2 regions of the Microbispora sp. NPDC004025 genome follow, and region 2 is predicted to be linked to the other one. Evidence: predicted binding sites of a transcription regulator. Region 2 holds the regulator's gene; the other holds the start of a gene.
What was found. Region 2 encodes LexA, which represses DNA repair genes until DNA is damaged. Its sites were predicted from a motif close to TCGAACANNTGTTCGA; they were not measured.
Positions count from the first base shown of each region.

Region 1 (4,502 bases), on a different contig from region 2:
CCCGCACCACGCTCACGATCTCGACGTCGTGGGTGCGCGCCAGATACCCGGCGAGGTTGAAGACCGTGCGGATCGTGCCGCCCATGCCGTTGGCGTGCAGCAGCAGGATGCGGATTTCGCGACCGTCGGGCGGCGGCGCAGACCGGGCACGCTGCCGGTCACGGGCCTCCAGCGCCCGTACGACCACCCTGGCCGCTTTCCTGGCCACCCTGCGGTGAAGAGAAGACACAGTCACGCCCCGTTCGTGTCAGACGAAGATCCCCTTTCCCTATGACGTAACCGGCAGTTGCCTCGTTGTTGTGATCTAAGTCACGTTGTGCATGAAAGCCGATATATGGTCGTCCGTTTGCTGGGAGTGTCCTCCAGCGCGGCGGGCACCTCATGCACGCCGACCGGCTCGAAAACGCCGTCCGGGAGATAGCAGCAGGCGCGGCCGGGGGCCCCGATAAGGACGTCGCCGCCCGCGCGGGACAGGAACGGGGTGACCCGCCGGGCCAGCGGCTCCTCGTAGTAGACGTCCCCGGCCAGCACGACCTGCTGGGACGGCGTCCCGTCGAGCAGGTCGCCCCCGGCGACCCGCACCGCGACGCCGTTGACGCGGGCGTTGAGCCTGACGGCCGCCAGCGCGTACGGGTCGACGTCGTTGGCGACGACCAGGGCGGCTCCGGCCAGCGCCGCGGCGACCGCGACCAGTCCCGAGCCGGTGGCGAGGTCGAGAACGGTACGCCCCCGCACGATCTCGGGATGGTCGAGCACGTGCCGGGCCAGCGCCTGCCCACCGGCCCAGGGGCAGGCCCAGAAGGGCAGCCGCCCGGCGCGCTCCCACAGCTCGTACACGCGGTCGTCCTCACCGGCGCCCCGCTTGGTATGCGTGGCGATCACATGCAGCCGTATCTCCGGCACGTACGGCACGGCCGCGAGCCCGGTGTGCGCGCGCACGAATTCCTCGGTATCCCCGGCATCCCCGGCGTTTCCGGTGTTCCCGGCGTCGTCCTGCACGGTGGCCGATCGTATCCGCACGGGCCACGCCTCCGGGTCACAGAAGCGTGAGCTGCTCGGCCGCCGCGGGCGGGCGGACCGACCGCTCGCCGAGCCGTCGCGCGGCACGAGCGCCACGCGGGGCCGACCGGCCCACGCCGTGCTCGCGGGCGAGCGCCCGCACGGTCTCGCCGATCCGCTCCTGGTACGCCCTGGGGGCGTAGGCGCCCCTGCCGTACAGCTCCAGGTAGCGGGGGACGAGCCGGGGGTGCTCGCGGGACAGCCAGGCCATGAACCACTCGCGCGCGCCGGGCCGCAGGTGGAGCACGATCGGCGTCACGTGCGTGGCGCCGGCCTCGGCGATGCGGCGGACGGTGGTCTCCAGTGCCCGGGGCGAGTCGGACAGATAGGGGAGGATCGGCGCCATCAGCACGCCGCACGCGACGCCGCGCTCGTTGAGGGCGGCGCACACCTCCAGCCGCTTGCGCGGCGCGGGGGTCCCGGACTCGACGGCCCGCCACAGCGACTCGTCGGTGAACCCGATCGAGACGGCCGTGCTCACGTCGGTCACCTCGGCCGCCTCGGCGAGCAGATCGAGGTCGCGCAGGATGAGCGAGCCCTTGGTCAGGATGGAGAACGGGTTGCGGGCGTCCCGCAGGGCGCCGAGGATGCCGGGCATCAGCCGGTAGCGGCCCTCGGCCCGCTGGTAGCAGTCGACGTTGGTCCCCATCGCGATGGGCTGCCCGCGCCACCGGGGCGCCGCCAGCTCCCTGCGTACGAGGTCGGGGGCGTTGACCTTCACCACGATCTTCGAGTCGAAGTCGCGCCCGGAGTCCAGGTCGAGGTATTCGTGCGTCCTGCGGGCGAAGCAGTACGTGCACGCGTGGGTGCAGCCGCGGTAGGGGTTGACGGTCCACTCGAACGGGACCCGGCTCGCCGCGGGGACCCGGTTGACGATCGACCGCGCGTGGATCTCGTAGAAGGTGACGCCGCGGAACTCGGGGGTGTCGAAGGTCCTCATCACGGCCGACCGGGCGAACAGGGGTGTCGTCTCCCTTTGCCCGCCTTCGTCGGTCTCGAGGCGCAGCCCGTCCCATCGCACCCCCTGATTAGAACAGAGGTTCGATCGAGATCGCAACATGCAACACGTCGTAAATCGCGAGCCTGGAAACGGCTAACGATCTTCATCGCTGGGCAGAACGTCGGCACATACCTTGCGTTCTGGGAGTGTTGCGCGATGGCCTGGTCGCAGGACGAAGAGCGGATGCTGGCGATGATCGAGCGGCACCTCACGGACGAGGATCCGAAGCTCGCGGCCAGGCTCGAGTCGTTCAACCACCGTGCGGAGCGTGGACGGCAGGAGCGGGCCTCCGGCCGCCGGCCGGGCCGCTCGACCGTGATCATCGCGGTGAGCTGGCTGCTCATCGCCACGTTGATCGCGACATTGCTGGTCATGGCCCTGCGGCACGACGCGGCCGCTCTCCCCGTGTAGCGCCGGCGTCATCTCACTCGCGCGGGGTCAGGACAGGCCCTTGAGGAAGCGCGCGGCGACCGGCGCGGCCACGCCGCCGCCCATGCCGCCCGCCTCCACGACGACGGCGAAGGCCAGGTCGCCGCGATACCCGATGAACCACGCGTGCGAGTCGAGTTCAGGCCCGGTGCCGAACTCGGCGGTCCCGGTCTTGCCCGCCGTCCCCGCGGGCAGCCCGGCGGCGTGGGCGGTGCCCTTGGTGACGACCGCTCTCATCATCGACCGCAGGCCCGTGACGACGTCGCCCGGCAGTTCCCTGGGAGCGGCCTTCTGCTTCAGCGAGGGGACCAGTGTGGGCGGCCGCCAGGAGCCGTCGGCCACCGCCGCGGCCACGGTCGCCATCACCAGGGGACTGGCGGTGATCCTGCCCTGCCCGAACGACTCCGCGGCCAGGTCGGCGTCGCTGGTGGCCTTCGGCATGCTGCCGGCGGTCGCCGGGACGCCGATGCGCAGCGGCTGGTTGAAGCCCAGGTCCGTCGCCAGGTCGTACAGCTTGGCCGCGCCCAGCTTGTCGGCGGCGAGCGGGGCGAACGTGGTGTTGCAGGAGTGGGCGTAGGAGTCGAGGAACGACAGCGACCCGAACGCCTCGTGGTCGGAGTTGCGGATCTTCAGCCCGCCGACGACCGCCTCCTTCGGGCAGGTCACGCGGCTCGACGGGGTGAGTCCCTCGGCCAGCAGCCCGGCAGCGGTGATCGTCTTGAACGTGGACCCGGGAGCGTACTTGCCGTCCAGTGCGCGGTTGAACCCGCCCTTGTTGTTGACGACGGCGAGGATCTCGCCGGTCGAGGGCCTGACCGCGACGAGCGACGCGGGCTTGTCCAGGTCGCGCACCGCGTCGGCGGCGGCGCCCTGCACCTTGAGGTCGAGGCTGGTCCGCAGGTCCTTGCCGGGGGAGCCCTCGACGGCGTGCAGGGTCTCGCGGCTCTCGCCCACCACCTGGATCTCGGTGGTGGGCGTGCCGGCGAGCTGCTTCTGGAACGTCTCCTGCAGGCCGCCGCGGCCCACAGCGTCGCCCTTCTTGTAGGCGGCGCCCAGCTTCTCGACGTCCTTGTCCGTCGCCTTGTCCAGGAAGCCGACCAGTTGCTGCACCGAGCCGCCCACGTCGCCGCCGTCGATGCGGCCGCCGCCGGCGCCGGTGATGGCGGCCCGCTGCGGCCATGACGTCTTGAGCGCCAGGTGGTTGGTCCCGTCGAGCGCGGGGTGGACCGCGGCCGGCGACCAGTCGACCTTCCAGTAGTGGTCCTTGACCACCAGCTTCAGCGAGCCCCGGTAGGTCCAGTCGCCGACGTTCTTCACGGTGGCCGTGGCGGTGTAGGACGCGGTCGCCCTGTCGTCCTTCGCCGCGCCGGCCCGCACGTCGCGGACGGAGACCTTCGCCACCGCGAGGTTCTTGGTGAGCTCGGCGTACGCCGCGTCGAAGCCGGGGGCGGGAGCGGCCAGCTCGGCCTTCATCGCCGCGAGGTCGCCCCGCGACCAGGCCGCGGTGAACCGCGCAGCGGTCTCCTGCGGCGTGCCGCGTGTGTGCAGCACGTAGTAGGCGCCGCCGGCGGCGGCCCCCACCAGCACGACGGCCACGGCGGCCGAGATCGCGACAGTACGTCCTCGCGGCACGTGCACCCCCAATGACGGCCTTGCGGTCGGGACCAGAGCCTAGCGGGGCCAAATCGTTATTTACACTCCTGTTTCCCCGGCGCTCTTGACGCTGGCGCCGTACCGGGGGACGTACTCCTGGCCGGACAGGCGCTGGATCGCGGCCATGACCTCGTCGGTCACCCGCCGCCGGTCCCGGGCGTTGCCCGCGTCGCCGGTGAAGATCAGCGGCTCTCCGAACCGCACGCCGATGCTGTGCAGGCGCGGCACCGACGCGCCGGGCGGCAGCACCTTCTCGGTGCCCAGCATGGCGACGGGCACGATCGGGGCGCCGGTGGTCAGCGTGAGCCAGGCCACGCCGACCTTCCCCCGATAGAGACGGCCGTCGGGGGAGCGGGTGCCC
Region 1 covers NZ_JBSGHN010000027.1:20,961-25,462, reverse strand. The annotation lists gene ACWEQG_RS38030 (glycosyltransferase family 4 protein) at 1-229, opposite strand, end outside; gene ACWEQG_RS38025 (class I SAM-dependent methyltransferase) at 310-1,020, opposite strand; gene ACWEQG_RS38020 (Rv2578c family radical SAM protein) at 1,037-2,080, opposite strand; gene ACWEQG_RS38015 (DUF3040 domain-containing protein) at 2,216-2,470, shown strand; gene ACWEQG_RS38010 (penicillin-binding transpeptidase domain-containing protein) at 2,498-4,120, opposite strand; gene ACWEQG_RS38005 (lysophospholipid acyltransferase family protein) at 4,181-4,502, opposite strand, start outside.
Region 1: the regulator LexA is predicted to act here: its motif matches at 2,089-2,104, upstream of ACWEQG_RS38020 (Rv2578c family radical SAM protein).

Region 2 (4,502 bases):
CCCCACCGTCATCGGGGCGGACCTGCACAACGAGCCGCACGCGGACGGCACCAACCCGAACGCGACCGGCTCCTGCTGGGGCTGCGGCGACCAGTCGCGTGACTGGCGCCTGGCGGCCGAGCGGGCGGGCAACGCGATCCTGTCCGTGCAGCCCAACTGGCTGATCTTCGTGGAGGGCGTGAGCTGCCCGAGCGGCGGCCTGTCCAACGTCTGGGACAACGACCCCAGCAACGACGAGGACTGCGGCTGGTGGGGCGGCAACCTCACCAAGGCCGGCCAGTTCCCCGTACGGCTCAACGTGGCCAACCGGCTCGTCTACTCGCCGCACGAGTACGCCACGTCGGTCTTCCACCAGAACTGGTTCGACGACCCGAACTACCCGGCCAACATGCCGGCCATCTGGGACAAGTACTGGGGCTACCTGTACAAGCAGAACATCGCCCCGATCATGGTCGGCGAGTTCGGCACCACGCTGGCCAGCAACATCGACAAGGTCTGGCTCCAGGAGCTCATGAAGTACATGGGCACCGGAGTGAACGGCATGTCCTTCACCTACTGGTCGTGGAACCCCAACTCGGGTGACACGGGCGGCATCCTGAAGGACGACTGGGCCACGGTCGACCAGGCCAAGCAGAGCATCATCTCGCCGTACCTCATCCCGCCGGTGGGCGACAACCCGCCGGTGTCGCCCTCGCCGCGCGTCTCGCCGAGCGTGTCGCCGCCGGTGTCCCCCTCGGTGTCGCCTCCGGTGTCCCCGTCGGCGTCGCCGTCGTCTCAGGGGGGCAAGACCTGCACCGCCACGTACAAGGTCGCCAACCAGTACCCCGGCGGCTTCCAGGGCGATGTCACCGTGAAGGCCGGCAACTCGGCCATCTCGGGCTGGACCGTGAAGTGGTCCTTCCCGAACGGCCAGAGCATCAGCCAGCTCTGGAACGGCACGCTCAGCGCGAGCGGCGCCAACGTCACGGTGACGAACCTGTCCTACAACGGCGCGCTCGGGGCCGGGGCCTCGACCACGTTCGGCTTCAACGGCAGCTGGTCGGGCAGCAACGGCGTTCCGTCCTCGGTGAGCTGCACGGCGAGCTGAGCGGGCGCCTCACGCCAGCGCGGCGGCGATCCTGGACAGGATCTCCTCCAGGATCGCCGCCGACGTCGCGAAGTTGAGGCGGGCGAAGGTGTCGCCGCCTCCGTAGTTCGGGCCCGGGTTGAGCTTGACCCGGGCCTCCCGCTCGAGGAAGTGCGCCGCGCCGGGCACGCCGAAGTCGAGCCACGCGAGATAGGTGGCCTCGGGCATGCGGTACCCGACCGACGGGAGCCGCTCGGCGATGCGCCTGCGGTTGCGGTCGAGAATCGTCAGCACCTCCTCCAGCCACGCGTCGCCGTGCCGCCAGGCGGCCACCGTGGCCTCCACGCCGAGGACACTCGGCGCCCCGTAGATGTGGGCGGGCTGGCGGCCGAGCGCGTCCCTGGCGTCCTTCGCGCCGATGTGGGCCACCGAGCAGTGCAGGCCACCCATGTTGAAGGCCTTGCTGGCGGAGGTCAGCGTGACGGTGCGCTCGGGAAGGATCGTGGCGAACGGGATGTGCCGGGCCGGGGCGTACGTCAGGTCCGCGTGGATCTCGTCGGCGATCACCAGCGTGCCGTGCAGATCGGCGTACGCGGCGACCGCCGCGAGCTCCTCACGGGTGAACGAGCGGCCCGACGGGTTCTGCGGGTTGACCAGCAGGAGCACCCGGACGGGCTCGCCGGGGACCTCGAACCTGCCGTCGGCCGTGAGCGGCATGGGCACCAGGCGGCGGTTCATCCCGGTGATCGTGCCGAGGAAGGGGTCGTAGGCCGGCACGTGCAGCGCCACGGCGTCGCCGGGCTCGGTCATGACGTGCAGCAGCACCTGGAGGGCCTGGTTCAGGTCCGTGTAGGACCGCACGTGGGCCGGATCCGCTCGCCAGCCGTACCGCGCCTCCATGCGCTCGGCGAACGCCTCCGCCAGGGGCCCGGCGGTCGGCTCGTCCAGCCAAGCGGGATAGCCGAGATCCGTGGCGGCGCGTCTCGCGATGGCCTCCGTGACCGCGTCGGGCACGGGGAAGTCCATGTCGGCGACCCAGGCGGGGATGACGCCGGACGCGGCGTGGGCCCATTTGATTCCGTCACGGCGGCGGGCCGCATCCAGCGACAGCGAGTCGAGATTCACCCGACTCACCCTAATTGCGAATTAGTGACCAGCGGAAAGGGGTGGTCGTCGCGCCCCGCGGCGCGTCGTGCCACGGGGCGCCGACGCCGTCACAGCTTGCGCAGGACGGCCGTGACCTTGCCGAGCACGGTCGCCTCGTCACCGGGGATCGGCTCGTAGTTGGGGTTGTGGGGCACCAGCCACACGTGCCCGTCCTTGCGCTTGAACGTCTTCACGGTGGCCTCACCGTCGATCATGGCGGCCACGATGTCGCCGTTGTCGGCGACCGGCTGCTGCCGCACCACGACCCAGTCGCCGTCGGCGATGGCGGCCTCGATCATCGAGTCGCCGGAGACCTGGAGCAGGAACAGGGTGCCCTCGCCCACGAGCTGCTTGGGCAGGGCGAACACGTCCTCGATGCTCTGCTCGGCGAGGATGGGACCACCGGCGGCGATGCGGCCGACCAGCGGCACGTAGGCGGCCGTCGGACGGCTGAACCCGGCCTCCTCCTCCGTGGTGGCGTCCGGATCCACCCACAGCACCGGCTCTCCGGGCAGCCGGACCTCCAGGGCGCGGGGGCGGTGCGGGTCGCGCCGGAGGTAACCCTTACGCTGGAGCGCCGTGAGCTGGTGCGACACGCTGGAGGTGCTCGTCAGCTGGACTGCCTCCCCGATCTCCCGCATGGACGGCGGATAGCCGCGCTGCTGGACCGAGTCGCGGATCACCTCGAGGATCTTCCGCTGCCTGGGGGTGAGGCCAAGCGAGTCGCGCCTGCGAACCGCGAGGTCGCTGACGCCATCCGCTTGCTCACTTCGGTCACCCACGATGCCACCTCTCAATCCGTGTTCCTCATGTCGCACAGAGCGACCGTACCGCGATTCAAGATCACCGTCAAACAATTGTTCGATATCCAGCGAAATCGCCGATCTCGCCGTTCCCCTCATCGTACGGGAGTTCGATCGATCCCGTGTTCGATTTACCCGATCTTCCAGGGCCGATGTACGTCCAGGTCAGAGGCCCTGCGGAAATCGGCGAGGAAAGGCGCCGTAAAGGGCCTATTCCGCGACCGGCGGGGCAGGTGAGGCGGCCGTGACCGGAGGCGCGACACGCGCGCCGAACAGGCACTTCCCCTCCCAAGGCCGGTTCGACTTGCGTTCAAGGTCGGGCACTTCTACGGTTGGACCACAACATCTAGTAGTCACACCGGTGTAAGTTCACCACACCTTGTGTTCGGGATGGGCGTTCAGGGAGGCGATGGAGTGCACTGTCCGTTCTGTCGCAACCCCGACACGCGGGTCGTGGACAGCCGCGCCGCCGAGGACGGGGCAGCGATCCGTCGCCGGCGCACCTGTCCCGAATGCGGGCGCAGGTTCACCACCCAGGAGACGGTGCTGCTGATGGTGAGCAAGCGCAGCGGGGTCACCGAGCCGTTCTCCCGGGAGAAGGTCGTCGCCGGCGTGCGGCGGGCCTGCCAGGGACGCCCGGTCAGCGAGGACTCCCTCGCCCAGCTCGGGCAGCGGGTCGAGGAGAGCATCCGGGGCACCGGTGCGGCCGAGATCGCCTCCCACGAGGTGGGTCTGGCCATCCTCGGTCCGCTCCGCGACCTCGACGAGGTGGCCTACCTGCGCTTCGCGTCGGTCTACCGCAGCTTCGAGACGCTGGCGGACTTCGAGGCGGAGATCGAGCGGCTCCGTGCGGCCCACGGCCCGGGGGGCGAGAAGTAGGCGCCTTCCGGGGGACCGGGACGAGGCGGACGGCGGCGCGCGACGGCGCGGCGCGACGATGTGGTTGTAACGAGCGTGGTCCGGAGAAGGGGCTCCATCGGGCCCTGGGAGGGGGAAGTCATGACGGAGACCGTGAGCGGCACCGTATCGGGTACGGGGGGCCGGGGGGGCAAGCGCCCGCGCAAGGGCCTGAAGATGAAGCGCGTCTTCACCACCCCGGGCGTCCACCCGTACGACGAGGTCCGCTGGGAGCGGCGCGACGTCGTGATGACGAACTGGCGGGACGGCTCGGTCAACTTCGAGCAGCACGGTGTCGAGTTCCCCGACTTCTGGTCGGTCAACGCGGCCAACATCGTCACCACCAAGTACTTCCGCGGGGCGGTGGGCACCCCGCAGCGTGAGTCGAGCCTCAAGCAGCTCGTCGACCGGGTGGTGGGCGTCTACACCAGGACCGGTCTGGAGAACGGCTACTTCGCCTCCGACGAGGACGCCGAGATCTTCGACCACGAGCTCAAGCACGCGCTGATCCACCAGATCTTCAGCTTCAACTCGCCGGTGTGGTTCAACGTCGGCACCCGCTCGCCCCAGCAGGTGAGCGCCTGCTTCAT
Region 2 covers NZ_JBSGHN010000015.1:117,493-121,994, forward strand. The annotation lists gene ACWEQG_RS30995 (cellulase family glycosylhydrolase) at 1-1,087, shown strand, start outside; gene ACWEQG_RS31000 (MalY/PatB family protein) at 1,097-2,191, opposite strand; gene lexA (transcriptional repressor LexA) at 2,281-2,997, opposite strand; gene nrdR (transcriptional regulator NrdR) at 3,430-3,894, shown strand; gene ACWEQG_RS31015 (vitamin B12-dependent ribonucleotide reductase) at 4,015-4,502, shown strand, end outside.